2 regions of the Janthinobacterium pasteuri genome follow, and region 2 is predicted to be linked to the other one. Evidence: predicted binding sites of a transcription regulator. Region 2 holds the regulator's gene; the other holds the start of a gene.
The links. The regulator FNR, encoded in region 2, switches genes on or off when oxygen is low (the NO sensors DNR and NnrR bind a similar motif). The targets are predictions, from matches to a motif close to TTGATNNNNATCAA.
Positions count from the first base shown of each region.

Region 1: a site for FNR is predicted at 2,443-2,456, ahead of ACQ4WN_RS02150 (KamA family radical SAM protein). Genes of this name have one in related genera too.

Region 1 covers NZ_JBNYXS010000001.1:477,032-484,844, forward strand. The annotation lists gene ACQ4WN_RS02145 (MFS transporter) at 1-935, opposite strand, end outside; gene ACQ4WN_RS02150 (KamA family radical SAM protein) at 938-2,302, opposite strand; gene ACQ4WN_RS02155 (cache domain-containing protein) at 2,587-3,045, shown strand; gene ACQ4WN_RS02160 (methyl-accepting chemotaxis protein) at 3,126-4,835, shown strand; gene ACQ4WN_RS02165 (DNA-3-methyladenine glycosylase) at 4,832-5,410, opposite strand; gene ACQ4WN_RS02170 (HDOD domain-containing protein) at 5,687-6,553, shown strand; gene ACQ4WN_RS02175 (hypothetical protein) at 6,659-7,813, shown strand, end outside.
Region 2 covers NZ_JBNYXS010000010.1:108,769-116,581, forward strand. The annotation lists gene ACQ4WN_RS12615 (hybrid sensor histidine kinase/response regulator) at 1-1,051, opposite strand, end outside; gene fnr (fumarate/nitrate reduction transcriptional regulator Fnr) at 1,291-2,049, shown strand; gene ACQ4WN_RS12625 (FixH family protein) at 2,053-2,577, opposite strand; gene ccoG (cytochrome c oxidase accessory protein CcoG) at 2,724-4,106, opposite strand; gene ccoP (cytochrome-c oxidase, cbb3-type subunit III) at 4,111-5,031, opposite strand; gene ACQ4WN_RS12640 (cbb3-type cytochrome oxidase subunit 3) at 5,024-5,236, opposite strand; gene ccoO (cytochrome-c oxidase, cbb3-type subunit II) at 5,238-5,852, opposite strand; gene ccoN (cytochrome-c oxidase, cbb3-type subunit I) at 5,868-7,295, opposite strand; gene ACQ4WN_RS12655 (T6SS effector phospholipase Tle3 domain-containing protein) at 7,542-7,813, shown strand, end outside.

The DNA.
Region 1 (7,813 bases), on a different contig from region 2:
CTGGGCACCACATTGCACGCCATCGCCACTTGCACGGCAATGAACAGGGCGATGCCCACGGCCGCCAACTGCATGGGGGCAATACCGCGCCGCCCGACCCATTCCGTCAGCATGCCCATGCCAATGGCACCGAAGATGACGGCCGCCATGCCCAGGTACAACAAATACGCCACGCTGTCATCGGACAGACCACCCACGTCGGCCAGCCAGCGGCCCACCCACAAGCCCTGCACGCCAAAGAACACCGTGTGCGGCAGCAGGATCAGCGCGATGGTGCGGCGAAAGGCCACGTCGCGGTACACACTCCAGACACTGACCCTGCTCACCGTGTGCGCAGCAGCGGGCGCAGGCAGGGCCGGCGACAGCAGGCGGATCAGCACGCCGATGGCCAGCGCCGCCAGCGCCAGGCCCAGGAAGACGCCGCGCCAGTCCGTGTAATGCAGGGCCAGCTTGACGGGCATGGTGGCCGTGGCCGCGCCCAGGCCGCCCACGGCGATCAGATAGCCGTGCACGGAAGGCAGGCGAGATGGCGCAGTGGCCCACGAGATCGCTTTCACGGCGGCCATGAAGCAGCCGCCCAGGCCCGCCCCCATCAAGGCGCGCGCCCACATCAGTTCGGCAAAACTGTGGCCCCGGCCGAACTGCCACACGCCCAGGGCCGCCAGCGCCAGCAGCCACAGTTGCACCGTGCGGGGACCGTAGCGGTCGAGCGCCATGCCAACCGGCAATTGCACCAGCGCAAAGGCGAAAAAAAAGGCGCTGGTCAGCAGGCCCAGCTGGGCTGGTGTCAGGGAGATGGCGCCCAGCAATTCTGCCGTCAGCACAGCATTCACGCCGCGCAGCAGGCACGACAGGTAATGGCCGAGCGCAAACGGCAGGAACACCCGGCAAAACACGTCCACGCCGCAGCGGGCAGGCGCACCGGCGGTGTACATGCTCAGGCGGCCTGTGCCAGGCGGATGATTTTATGCGGCGCGTCCGGCATAGGCTCATCCGTTTCAAAGAAAAACTTCTCGTGGCCAAAGGCCGGCTTCAAATCGTCCATCCACGTCGCTTCCGCATCGAACTTGGCATAGAACGGCCGGCGCACCCAGTCCGGATTGCGCGCCTGCAAAAATTGCAGGGCAAACAGTTTTTCGCCATGGATGCTGACGATGCCATCGATGACGATCTTGCCGGGAAAGGCGCTCATCGAGGGCCCGCGCACCGTGCGCGACAGGCCCGACACCATCTGGTAGGCGGCCTGGAAAATCTCATGCGCCTTCGCCAGCGGCAACTCGAAATAGCCGCGCGGTCCCGTGTCGCGCTCGACAAACATGTAATACGGAATCGCCCCCAGGCGCGTGCCCGTCTGCCACAGCTCGGCCCAGCTTGCCGGGTCTTCGTTGATATGGCGGATCAGCGGCCCCTGCATGCGCAAGGTGGCGCCCGTCGAGACGATGCGTTTGACGGCTTGTTGGGCGATGTCCTGGCGCAACTCGACGGCATGGCTGTAATGGCCCATCACGGCCAGGTTCTTGCCCGCCTTGACGATACGCTCGAACAGGCGCAGCAAATCGTCCGCGTCGCGGTCGGAGACAAAACGCTGCGGCCAATACGCCACCGCCTTGGTGCCGATGCGGATGTTCTGGATATGTTCCAGGCCCGGTTCGAGCAGCGGCTCCAGGTAAGCAGCCAGTTGCCGCGTGTTCATGATCATCGGATCGCCGCCCGTGATCAGCACGTCCGTCACTTCCGGATGCAGTCTCAGGTAGGCGGCCAGCTCATGCGACTCGCGCGCATCGAATTTCATGTCATCCATGCCGACAAACTGGGGCCAGCGGAAGCAGAAGGTGCAATACGCGTGGCACGTCTGGCCCGCGCTGGGGAAAAACAGCACCGTTTGGGCATATTTATGTTGCAGTCCACGCACGGGCGCATCGTTGACTTTCGGCACGTTATGCGTCATCTGCCCGGCCGGATGGGGATTCATGCCCAGGCGAATCCCACGCACATAGGCGTCGATGGCAGCCTTGTCCTGCTGCACCAGCACGAGATCGCGCAAGTGCGCGTACTGCTCGGGCGGCAGCATGTCGCGGTGGGGAAAAACGAGGCGGTAGATGGGATCGTCGGGAATATTGTTCCAGTCGATCAACTGGTCGAGCACATAGGCATTGGTGCGAAACGGCAAGACGTGAGAAACCACTTGCACCGCTACACGCTGCTCTTCCGGCAGCCATTCCCACTGCCGCGCCTGATGAATGGTTTGCCGCGTATATGGCTTGAACTTGGGTGAAAACGGCTCGGTAATGAGTGCGGACACGATAGGCTCCTTGCCAATAAATAGCGATAACTTTCATGAAATTGTCCCTATATCGGTCAATTCCAGCTTTTTTATCCCACAGGCCATGCCAGCTCGGCATGCTGTGAAAGCCATCCTAATTCTTGCCATCGAGAACCAAATTGCTACACATCAACAAGCATTCCGATACGTTGCTCGCTGCCTACAAGCAACACCTTAGTTTGTTCCATCGCAATTTGATGGGACCCTCGACGACGTAAATTACGGCTTGGCAACACATCCCTCGATTCTCACAAGGAGCTGTCATGAAACGCTTATTCACGGGTAGCCTGCTGTGCCTGGCCTTTGCCGGCGGCAGCGTCAATGCCGCCGTCGAACCAACGGAAAAAGACGCGATCGCCATGGCCGAACGGGGCGCCGCCTTCATGAAGGCACATGGCAAGGAAGAAATGATGAAGAAAATCACGGCGAAAGACCCCGACTTCGTGCAGGGCTCGCTGTATGTCGACATGCGTGACATCAAGACGGGCATCGTGCTGGCCCACCCCATCAATCCTTCCATCGTGGGCAAGGATTTGACGGATGTGCCTGACGCGAATGGCAAAAAATATCGACGTGAAATCATCGAGCTGGCGCAAAAGCAGGGCAAGGGCTGGGTCGACTACCAGTACAAGAACCCCACCAGCGGCAAGATTGAGCCTAAGACCACGTATATCCTGCGCGTCAACGATGTGGTGCTGGAAGCGGGGATCTACAAAAAATGAGGCAGGGCCGGCGCACACGAACGCCGTGCGCCGCCTGCGGCTGGAACAGCCATCGCCATAGCCATAGCCAGGAGTCAAGCATGCTCAATACATTACGCATCGGACCAAAATTATTGCTGGCGCCCGCCCTGGTCTTGCTGCTGCTGATACTCAGCTCGACCGGCGCCTGGTATGGCATGGTGCGGCAAAATGCCTCGCTGGAAAACATGGTACGGGTACGCATCACGCATTTGAAGGCGGCCGCCGACGTACTCGGAGAGGCCAGGCAAGTACACGGCAATATGTACCAGTTGCTGTCGTGGACGAATGGCAGCTTCGCCAAGGCCCGCCTCGATACACTAGAGCAACAAATCAAGGCGCGCCACGCGGCCATCGGTACCCAGCTGGCCACGCTGCGCGTGACGGCCACGGGCGCCGAGCGCAGCCTGGTCGATGCCGCCATCACGGCCCTGGCCGGCTACCGCAAGGCCGTGCTGGAAACCATGGAAATGGCACAGATGGACCAGTCGATCGCCACCAATTCCATGCTCAGGGCGGAAACGCAATTCGGCCAGTTCAATACGCAGCTGGCGCAGTTGTCGGCCCTGGAAACGACGCTCAGCAGCCAGGCCCATGCGACGGCAAGCGCCGAGTTTCGCAGCCTGGGCTGGAGCCTGCTGCTGACCGTCCTGCTCTCCATCATGGCCTCCATCGTGATGACCATGCTGGTACGGCGCGCCATGCTGGTGGAAATCCGCGGCATTGCCGACGCCGTGCAAGACCTGGCGGCGGGCAAGCTGATCGCCGGTGCGCCCAAGCAGGGCAATGACGAGATCGCGGCCACGTCGCGCGTGCTGGACCAGACCATCGCCAACCTGAACCAGACATTGCGTACCATCATGGGCGCCGTGCAATCGATCGACGCGGCCTCGCGCGAAATTGCCACCGGCAATCTGAATCTGTCGGCGCGCACGGAAATGCAAGCGAGCTCGCTGGAAGAAACGTCGAGCGCCATGGAAGCGCTGACGCAAGCCGTCAATGACAACGCCGACAACGCCCAGCTGGCCTGCGAGCTGGCGGGGCAAGCGTCAACCCTGGCCGTACAAGGGGGAGAGTCGATGCAGCAGGCGGTGACGACGATGGCGACGATACGCGCCAATTCGCGCCAGATCGTGGATATTATCGGCGTGATCGATGGTATTTCCTTCCAGACCAATATCCTCGCGCTGAATGCGGCGGTGGAAGCGGCGCGCGCGGGCGAACAAGGCCGCGGCTTTGCCGTGGTGGCGTCCGAAGTGCGCACCCTGGCGCAGCGCTCGGCGCAGGCGGCCAGGGAAATCAAGACCCTGATCGCCACGTCCGTGACCACCATCGATGGTGGCAGCGTGGCCGTGCAGCAAGCGGGCGACAGCATGGGCGCCATCGTGGCCTCGGTGCAGCAAGTCAATGACATCATCCAGCGCGTGAAACAGGCCAGCGCCGAGCAGGCATCCGGCATCACGGAAGTGAATCAGGCCGTCACGCAAATGGATGACGTTACCCAGCAAAATGCGGCTCTGGTGGAACAGGCGGCAGCGGCGGCGGCCAGTTTGCAGGACCAGGCCGTCAAACTGTCGGCGGCAGTCAGCGTCTTTACCCTGGATCACACCACGCCAACGACGCCCGCCAGCGTAGACGATGAAGTCTTCCTGAATCCGGCCAGGAAACCGGGCCAGGACAGACGCGCGCTGCACAGCCCGCTGCGAAGCATGCCCGGCCTGCGCGGCGCCAAGGATGCGCAGCAGCGCCAGCGTGGCCAGATGCGCGATTAACTGGCTGGTGCGCGCATCGGCTTGCTCAGGTAGCGCGAACCGGCCAGCACGAAGCGCCACGGCGTTTCCATCGCCTTGGAAATACCGATGCGCCGCCCCGCTTGCACCGTCACTTCATCCTCGCGGGCCAGCAGCATGAACGGCGGCGCATCGAGCGCCAGCCGGTTATGCCTATGCGTGACACCCAGCGCCTGACACACCTTGCCCGGCCCCGAACACAGCAGCCGCAGTTCCTCGACGCCGCGCCGCTCGCGCATGCGATCCAGGCCCGCCAGCGGCTCGATGGCGCGGATCAGCACGCCAGCGCCATGGTCCGCTTCGCGGCACACAAAGTTCAAACACCAGTGGATGCCGTAGGAGCGGTAGACATAGGCGTGCGCGGGCGGGCCGAACATGGCGGCATTGCGCGGCGTCATGCCCCCATACGTATGCGAAGCCGGGTCCAGCCGGTCATACGCTTCCGTTTCCACGATGCGCCCGCCCACGCCGTCCACCAGCACGGTCACGCCGATCAGCTGGCGCGCCACGCTGCAAGAATCGTCCGCAAAATCGATGTCCGCCAGGAGTTTTTTCATGCGGCAATTGTAGCGTCACGCTTGCCCGCACGCACCGGCGGCTGTCTTAAAAACAAATACATCTTACTTTTTTCACCATAAAAACAGGGGCTGATTGCGTCGCCAAATGAGCAACATCGGTGGCAATCACGGCAAAAACAGGAATTTTTCGACAATCTACTGTAGAGATGAACTATTGCCATGCATAAACATGGATAATCATCGGGCATTGCACAAGGCGTCCATGAGGCCGTCCATGCGCAGCGCACGACCGAATAACCAGCGGGTAAGACAATGATGATGAGAGCGGCAGCGCAAAAGCAGGTAGTGCAGGAAGATCCGGTTGACGCCTTGATGCGTTCCATCCGCATTCCGCCACGTCCCAGCCTGCTGGTCGACTTGCAGCGCGAACTGGCCGAAGACGACCCGTCGCCGCGGCGCATCGCGCGCATCATCGCCGACGATGTCGGCATGTCCGGCGCCCTGCTGAAATTGGCCAATTCACCGTTCTATGGCGCCGCGCGCAAGGCCAAGTCCGTCGAGCAAGGCATCAACTTTCTCGGCATCAACCAGTGCAGTGCCATGATGACGGGCTTGCTGGCACGCCAGGCGCTGGAAGCGGAAGGCGTGGAACTGACCAACTTCTGGGATGTGTCGGCCAAGCGCGCGCGCGCCCTGGTATTTACCTCGCGCAAGCTGCGCATCGCCCCGCCCGACATCGCCCACACCTTCGGCCTGTTCTGCGATATCGGCGTGCCCCTGCTGATGAACCGCTTCCCCGACTACGTCAAGACGTACGCGGCGGCGGCCAACGATGCGCATAATTGTTTTACAGCCCTGGAAGACGCGCGCCACCAGACCAACCACGCGGCCATCGGCTGCTTGCTGGCGCGCAACTGGGGCTTGTCCTCCGATGTCTCCTGGGCCATCTTGCACCACCACGACTATACGGTGCTGGCCGACCCGTCCACGGACGACGCCATCCGTTCGCTCGTCGCCCTGTCGCTGCTGGCCGAAAAGGGCATTCAGCGCTACCATGGCAACAGTACCTCGCTGGAGTGGGACAAGGGCGGCGAACTTGCCTGCCAGCATCTTGGCCTGTCGCAGGAAGAGGCCGCCGACCTGCTCGACGAGTTGCACGAGATGTTCGATACCGACCATTGATGTATCAGGCGGCCGCGTCCGCCTGTATCATCTGTCCCGGCGCCTGGCAAAGCCTTGGCGCCTGTTTCCGTTTGCCTGACCTGTATTCTTAACCTGTTGATCGCCATGCCCAAAAATAAGCGCCCTGTCCCCCGTAAATCCGCCAACACGCCTGAAGACAAGGATGAGTCCGTCACGCGCATGCTGTGCACGATGGCCCTGAACCTGGCGGAGCAGGAAGACAGCGAATCGCAGGGCACGGTGCTGGCCGAGCAAGCCGTCGAGTTCGGCCGCCTGATCCGCAAGGCCTTGAATCAAAAGAAGGATGAAATTCTGTACGACGCCATCGAGCGCGCCAAGTATGAAGACGTGGGCGCCTACCAGTATTTGCGCAGCCATATCGAGGAAGCGGCCTCCATTTCCGTGATCCGCCGCGAGAATGCTCCGGCCATGGAAATCAACGCCTTTGTCGTGCCCCTGCTGGTGCAAAGCACGGGCGGCCTGAAGGAAGCGGATAGCTTCCAGGACCAGGATGCATTCGAAGCGCTGGTGAAAAGTTTCCAGCAGGCAGAACTGGAAAGCCCCAAGGCCAAGGTGGTCTTGATGAGCCATGCCTACGACCTCGATGAAATCGACCGCATCACCTATAGCCACTTGCACGAGATGGTGCGCGATGCATACTCATCGATGACGGACAAGAAAATCGTCGCCACGCCAGGCCTGGAAAGCAGCATCGTCGGCTGGAGCGAAACGGCCTTCGGCCCGCAAGACACGGCCGTCGAACTGCGCTTCCTGCTGGGCTTTGCCCTCAAGCGCGTGGACGACCCATTCTATGCGGAACCGAAGGACGAAGCGGCACTCGATGCCTGGTTCGATGCGCGCATGGCCCGCTACCAGCAGTGGACGACGGAAGTCGGCGACCTGGTGAAACGCTGCCTGGCGCCGGCCGGCAGTGCCCTGGAAGTAAGCTTCCTCTACCAGGATCTGTTCCACGGCGGCAAGGAACAAGGCATGAGCGAGTATGCGATGCTGCAGATGATGTCGGGCATCAACCATGCGCTGGCGGAAAACAAGGTGGACGCCGGCGACGTCTCGGTGGTCGTCGGCCCGGCCGATGAGCACGGCGAAATGCTGCTGCGCGTCAACGTCACCACGGCGGGCGGCGAGATGCTGCACAGCGCCGACAAGCCGCTGGACCTGGCTGCCGACCTGCAGGACGAAGTCGACGACATCTGCGATGCACTGGCCACCATCGGCGTGACGCAATTATCCGTGGCGCTG
Region 2 (7,813 bases):
GGCCGTTGAACGCTTCCGTCAGTTCGCCGATCTCGTCGCGCTGCTGCACTGGCACGGGGGTGAAGCGGCTGCCGCTGGTGCGCAGGGCCAGCAGGGTGTCGCGCAGGCGCACCAGCGGCGACAGCAGGCGCACGGTGACCCAGCCCAGCACGGCTGCGGCCAGCAGCGACGCGAGGATGCTCCATAGCACCAGCCGGTACAGCACGCCATCGAAGGGTTCGAAGGCGTCCTCGATGGGTAGCGAGGCGGCCAGCAGCCAGTTCACCGATTTCAGGCGCTTGAAGCTGTTGACGGCCGTGATGCCGCGGCTATTGGTGCTGACCATGCTGCCTTCGCCATCGTCCTTCAGCATCTCGGTGGTCGTCAGGTTGGCGTTCGGCTGGCGCGGCTGCAGCAAACGGCTGGTATCGGGGTGCAGCACGTAGCGCGGCACGGCGCCGCGCGTGAGGATGAAGAAATAGCCGCTCTTGCCGATCTTTTCCGAGCGCAGGCGCCCCAGCAGGTTGTCCTTGTACAGGCGCAGCACGCCGATCACCACGCCGGCCACCTGGCCATCGGCGGTGAGCACGGGCGCCACCATCTGTACGATGGGCATGCCGCTCACTTTGCCCAGCATCGGCTCGGTGATCATGGGCTGGCGTGTGCGCAGGACGGTCTGGAAATACTCGCGCTCGGCAACGTTGATGCCGGCGCGGCCTGTGACCAGCGGCATGTCGGCCACGATGGCGCCTTGCGCATCGAGCACCAGCACGTCGTCGAACAGCACCAGCATCGAGCGGCGCGCATAGTATTCGCGCAGCTTGGCGGGTTGGGCGATCAATTCCGGCGGCTGCTGCCTGGCCGTCAGGGTGACGATTTGCAGCAGCATGCCCAGCTTGTCGTCGAGCTCGGCTGCGGTGCGGGTGATCAGGGCAGATTGCTGGCTCAGCAGTACTCGGGTGAAGTCGGCGCGCATGTGCTGCACCTGGATCATGGTGACCAGCGCGATCATGGCGATCGAGGTCAGGCTGGTGGCCAGCGCGACTTTTGCTTTGATGCCGAGAGGCTTCATGATTTCCTTTTCAGTACCGGGCGGCACAGGCGGCAGATAATGCTGTCAGGAATTTTCCTATCAATACATCAACTTGGCAAGCGGTGCCGCGCAAATTGCGCTCGCCGCAAGGGCTTTTGACGATGTTGCCATATATTTAAAGTCAGAAAGTCGTTTATTCAGCGCAATTGCGGTGAAATTGGCACACGGCCACCGTGTATGCAGTAAACTCGGTATTGCATTTTCTAAAAGGTACCAACATGACCGAAGCGCTACTCACTCCCACCTTGCCCACAGTGAACGTGGAAGCGTTGCGTGCGCGATGCTCGACCTGCAGCATGCATCAATTGTGCCTGCCGATGGGCCTCGATGTGGGCGACATGGACAGACTGGACCAGATCATCGGCCGCCGCCGTAAGATCGTGCGCGGCGCCTCGCTGTTCCGCATCGGCGACTCGTTCCAGAACCTGTACGCGATCCGCCTGGGCCACTTCAAGACGTACCAGATCAATCCGGGCGGCGAAGAGCAGGTGACGGGTTTCCAGATGGCGGGCGAACTATTGGGCATGGACGCCATCAGCGCCGATCGCCACCACTGTAATGCGGTGGCGCTGGAAGATAGCGAAGTGTGTGAAATCCCGTTTTCCAGCCTGGAACAATTGCTGGGCAGTATGCCTACCCTGCTGCGCCATTTCCACCGCATGATGAGCCAGGAAATCACGCGCGAGCAAAGCGTCATGCTGTTGCTGGGCAATATGCAGGCGACGCAGCGCTTTGCCGCCTTTATCGTCAACCTGGCCTCGCGCTATGAGGCGCGCGGCTATTCGGGCAGCAATTTCCAGCTGCGCATGTCGCGCGAGGAAATCGGCAACTACCTGGGCCTGACCATCGAAAGCGTCAGCCGCCTGCTGTCCAAATTCAAGAAGGAAGGCTGGCTGCGCGTGTCGAATCGCGAGATCGAGATCCTGCAGCCGGCCAAGTTGAAGGCCATTACGGCCGGTACGGACGTCTGCAAGTAAGTCTTACAGTTCTTCATCGGCATGCAGCGCGATGCTGCGCTGCAGTGGCCAGGTCCAGATGCCGGACAGGCGCCATTCGCGTTTGTCGTTTTCCACCAGCACTTGCCAGCGGCTGCGCTCGAGCATCGGCAGCGCTACCGAGAAGTTGCCGGCCGCATCGGGCTGCACCAGCAGTTTGATATCCTTTTCCGGCAGGGTCGCATGCGCCAGGTGCAGCTGCAGCGGACCCTGGTAAGCCTTGCCGAAGCTGTGCACGGAACCACTGAGGCGTGCTGACGCCACGTCATAGGACAGGCTGGTATCCATCGCCAGGTCGCTGGCGATCGTGTCGCGCCGCAAGTCCTGATTGATCGCCTTGCCCTGCTTGTAATAATCACCCACCACCAGCGCATCGGGCTGCGTAAACGCGATATACGCCATGCAGCTGCCGACCACCACGGACAGGCCGGGACCGATCATCAGCAGCCAAGGCCAGCGATGCTTGTACCACGGGGCAACGGGTGCTTGCAGCTTGAGACTGTCGGACATTTTGTTCTCCTTGGGGTCAGACCCTTTGGGTCTGACCCCAGCTTTTGCTTCTGGGTTGAAAATAAAGTAAAGCTAACGCATGTTTGATGCTACCCCTACGGCGAAATACCGGGGTCGGACCCAGAGGGTCCGACCCCGAATCAATATCACCGCGGCACGATGAATACCGCGCTTTCACGCACATGCAGCGATGGGTCGTCCAGCGAGTGCAATTCGATCGCAATCTTGTTCGAGCCCTTCTCGCCCACGCCGTGCGGCACGCGCAGGCGGATCGGCCAGCCCAGCGTTTCCGTCGGCTGCAAGGTCACTTCTTCGCGCGTCAGCAAGGTCAGGCCCGGCAAGCCGGAAGCGCTGATTTTAAAATGCTGGGTTTGCTCCGAGGTGTTCATGATCTGCAAGCGGTAAACGTTTTCAATCATGCCGTCTTCCACTTCGCGTCCCATCGAACCGCGGTCGCGGATCACGTCCATTTTCAGGGGCGTGCGCAGGGCCAGCGAAGTACACACGGCGATGATGATCAGGGCCAGGATGGAGGTGTAGATCAGCACGCGCGGGCGCATGGCGCGCTGGCGGATCTGCTTCGAACTGAAGTTGTTTTCCATCGCATGGTCGGTACTGTAGCGTACCAGTCCCCGCGGCCGGTCGACCTTGTCCATCACGCTGTTGCAGGCGTCGACGCAGGCGGCGCAGCCGATGCATTCATACTGCAGGCCGTTGCGGATATCGATGCCGGTCGGACACACCTGCACGCACAGGGTGCAGTCGATGCAGTCGCCCAGCTTGTCGTTGTTGCCGGCCTTCTTGCTCATCGCGCCACGCGGTTCGCCGCGCTTCGCATCGTAGGTGATGATCAGGGTGTCCTGGTCGAACATGGCGCTCTGGAAGCGCGCGTAGGGGCACATGTATTTGCACACCTGCTCGCGCAGCCAGCCCGCGTTGCCGTAGGTTGCCAGGCTGTAGAACAAGACCCAGAACCATTCCCAGGGACCGAAATTGAGGGTGGTCACCTCGCGCGCCAGTTCCTTGATCGGCGTAAAGTAGCCGACAAAGGTAAAGCCCGTCCACAGGGCGATGGCGCCCCACGCCAGGTGCTTGGCCGTCTTCTTGAAGGCCTTGCGCGCGGAGGGTCCCTGCTTGTCGAGGGCCATGCGCGCGCTGCGCGTGCCCTCGATGTGGCGTTCGACCCACAGGAAGATTTCCGTGTACACCGTTTGCGGGCAAGAGAACCCGCACCACACCCGCCCGGCGATGGCCGTGACGAGGAACAACAAATACGCACAGATGATCAGCAGGGCCGCCAGATAGATGAAATCCTGGGGCCACAGCACGACGCCGAAAATGTAGAACTTGCGCGTGGTCAAATCGAACAGCAGGGCTTGCCTGCCATTCCAGGTCAACCACGGCAAGCCGTAGAACGCCAGCTGGGTAAGCCATACGCATACCCATCGCCAGGTAGCGTAGCGTCCTTTGGCCTCGCGAGGGTAGATCTGCTCGCGGGCCGCATACATCTTGATGACTTGAGGTTCCATTACGTCATTTCACGGGCGTCTGGGGATTCGACAGGCTCCAGACATACGCCGACAGCACGTGGACCTTGGACTCGCCGAGGAAATCGCTGAAGGCCGGCATGGTGTTGTTGCGTCCCTTGCGGATGGTTTCCATGATGGTATCGGCACTGCCGCCATACAGCCAGATCTTGTCCGTCAGGTTAGGCGAACCGAGCATCTGGTTACCCTTCGCATCGGCGCCGTGACAGGCCATGCAGGCGCCGAACTTGGCCTTGCCCAGCACCGACTTGACGGGATCCGAGGTCGAACCGGATAGGCTCAGCACGTAATGGGCCACGTTCTCGACATCCTTTTCGGAGCCCAGGGCGGCGCCCATCGGTGGCATCTGGCCATTGCGGCCGTGCATGATGGTGGTCTTGATGATGTCGGGTTCGCCGCCATACAGCCAGTCCTTGTCGGTCAGGTTGGGGAAGCCCTTGTTGCCGCGCGCATCCGAACCGTGGCATTGCGCGCAGTAGGTGAGGAACAAACGCTGGCCGATGGCTTGCGCCTGCGGATCGGCGGCCACCGTCTTCAAGTCCTGGCTCAGGTACTTGTTGAACAGGGGGCCGTAGTCGGCTTCCGCCTTCTTCAGCTCTTCCTCGTACTGGCCCGTCGATTTCCAGCCCAGGCTGCCGGCATAGTTGCCCAGGCCCGGGTATAGGAACAGATACGCCAGGGCGAAGACGATGGTGATGTAGAACAACCACATCCACCAGCGCGGCATCGGCGTGTTGAGTTCCTTCAAGTCCTCGTCCCAGACGTGGCCCGTGGTGCCGTCGGCAGGCGCGCCGTCGACCACTTTGATTTTCGACTGCGAGTACAGCAGCACGCCGCAGCCGATGATGCCCAGCAGGGACAGCACGATGATGTAGATATTCCAGAAGCCATTGGTAAAGTCAGCCATGGTTGCGCTCCCCTTGTGCCGGCACAGGCATGGATACCGGCGCCGCCGGATAGTCGAGCGCCTCGTCGTCAAACGGCAGGTGCGCCGCCGCGTCGAAGTCGCTATTGCTGCGGCTGAAAGTCCACCACAGGATGCCTACGAACGTCGTAAAGGAAACCACCGTCATGACGCTGCTGGCGCTGTCAAACAGGTTTTCGATTGCCATGCTAATTCCTTGTTTTGATTAATGTACCGAGGCCTTGCAGATAGGCGACCAGGGCGTCTTCTTCCGTCTTGTCCTGCAGCTGCGCCGGGCCGGCGGTGATTTCCGCATCGCTGTACGGCTGGCCCAGGCGTTTCAGGGCGCGCATCTTCGGCATGATGTCGTCAGGCACCAGCTTGGTCTTCGCCAGCCATGGGTAGGCCGGCATGTTCGACTCGGGCACCACGTCGCGCGGGTTGTTCAAGTGCGTGCGGTGCCATTCATCGCTGTAGCGGGCGCCCACGCGGGCCAGGTCTGGCCCCGTGCGCTTGGAACCCCACTGGAACGGACGGTCATACACGAACTCGCCAGCGACCGAATAGTGGCCATAGCGTTCCGTTTCCGCGCGCAGCGGACGCACCATCTGCGAGTGGCAGTTGTAGCAGCCTTCGCGCACGTAAATGTCGCGGCCCGCCAGGCGCAGCGGCGAATACGGCTTCAGCCCGGCGACCGGCTCCGTCGTGCTCTTCTGGAAGAACAGGGGAACGATCTCGACGGCGCCGCCGATGCTGATCACTACCGTGACCAGGGCGATCAGCAGCCAGGGGTTTCTCTCAATCCATGCATGTGAAAATTTCATTTGCTTTTGCTCCTATCAGGCGTGCGCCGCGTTCAGTTCCGGAATGCGGGCGACGGGGAGTTTGCTGCCGCGCAAGGTCATCCAGGTGTTGTAGCCCATGATGCACATACCCGACAGGTACAGCAGGCCACCGGCCACGCGCACCACGTAGTACGGATACGTTGCTTTCACGCTTTCGACAAAGGTGTAGGTCAGGGTGCCGTCCGGATTGACCGCACGCCACATCAGACCCTGCATCACGCCGGCGATCCACATTGCGGCGATGTACAGCACGATGCCGATGGTGGCCACCCAGAAGTGCACGTCGACCAGGCGCGTGCTGTGCATCTGCGTGCGGCCCGCCAGGCGTGGCAGCAGATAATAGATCGAACCCATGGTGATGAAGCCCACCCAGCCCAGGGCGCCCGCATGTACGTGGGCAACGGTCCAGTCGGTGTAGTGCGACAGCGAGTTGATGGTCTTGATCGACATCATCGGACCTTCGAAGGTGGCGATGCCGTAGAAGGACAGCGAGACGATCATGAATTTCAGGATCGGATCGGTGCGCAGCTTGTGCCAGGCGCCCGACAGGGTCATGATGCCGTTGATCATGCCGCCCCAGCTCGGTGCCAAGAGAACCAGCGAGAAGACCATGCCGATCGATTGCGTCCAGTCAGGCAATGCCGTGTAGTGCAGGTGATGCGGGCCCGCCCACATGTAGGTGAAAATCAGCGCCCAGAAGTGGACGATGGACAGGCGGTACGAGTACACGGGGCGCTCGGCCTGTTTCGGGATGAAGTAGTAAACCATGCCCAGGTAGCCGGCGGTCAGGATGAAACCCACCGCGTTATGGCCGTACCACCACTGGATCATGGCGTCCTGCACGCCTGCATAGGCGGAATACGACTTGGTGAACGAGGCTGGCATGACGGCGCCATTGACCACGTGCAAAATCGTCACGGCCAGGATGTAGGCGCCGAAGAACCAGTTGGCCACGTAGATGTGCTTGACCTTGCGCTTGATCAAGGTGCCAAAGAACACGATGGCGTAAGCGATCCAGACGACGGCGATGAGGATGGCGATAGGCCATTCCAGTTCCGCGTATTCCTTGCCGCGCGTCAGGCCCATCGGCAGGGTGACGACGGCGCACAGGATCACCGCTTGCCAGCCCCAGAACGTGAAGGCGGCCAGTTTGTCGGAAAACAGGCGCACCTGGCAGGTGCGTTGTACAACGTAGTACGAGGTGGCGAACAGGCCGCAGATGCCGAAGGCGAAAATCACCGCATTCGTGTGCAGCGGACGCAAACGTCCGTATGTCAGCCATGGTATGTCGAGGTTCAGGGCAGGCCAGGCCAGCTGAGCGGCGATGATAACGCCAACCAGCATGCCGATGATGCCCCATACCACAGTAGCGACCGCGAATTGCTTCACGATCTTGTAGTTATAGTTCAGCGATTGATCCACAAAGACTCTCCCTGGAATTACTATTTATGATGGTGGCCAGAGAGTAAGTGTTTGAAGGCGAAAAAACTTTGATGTGGATCAAAATTCCCCGGATGAAATAAGCGTAGCGAACTGGCATCGAAATATAGTGATATTTCGGTCAAAAAAACCATGCAAAATCCCTGCAACCGCTGGCTTGATGTAGCTTAAAACATGTAGATTAGCAACGGTTTACAGTGGACAGTCCAGTCATGATGAGGGCTAGCCATGAGTCATGCCGATAGCGCGCCAGCGGATGGTGAAGATATTAAGTTGGTTGTGGGAAAGTTCAACGGAACGTCCCTGTTCAGCTACAGCCTGCTCGACTGCCTGCAGCAAATGCCGTCGCCGGGCATCGTCATCTTCGTGCATGGCGTCAATTCCGACGGCGAGTGGTACCGCGCGGCCGAAGCAGGCCTGTGCAAGGGCCTGAACACGCGCATGAAGCGCTGCGACGAGCACCTGTGCCACGCCACGCCCGAGGCAGGACAATTGACGCC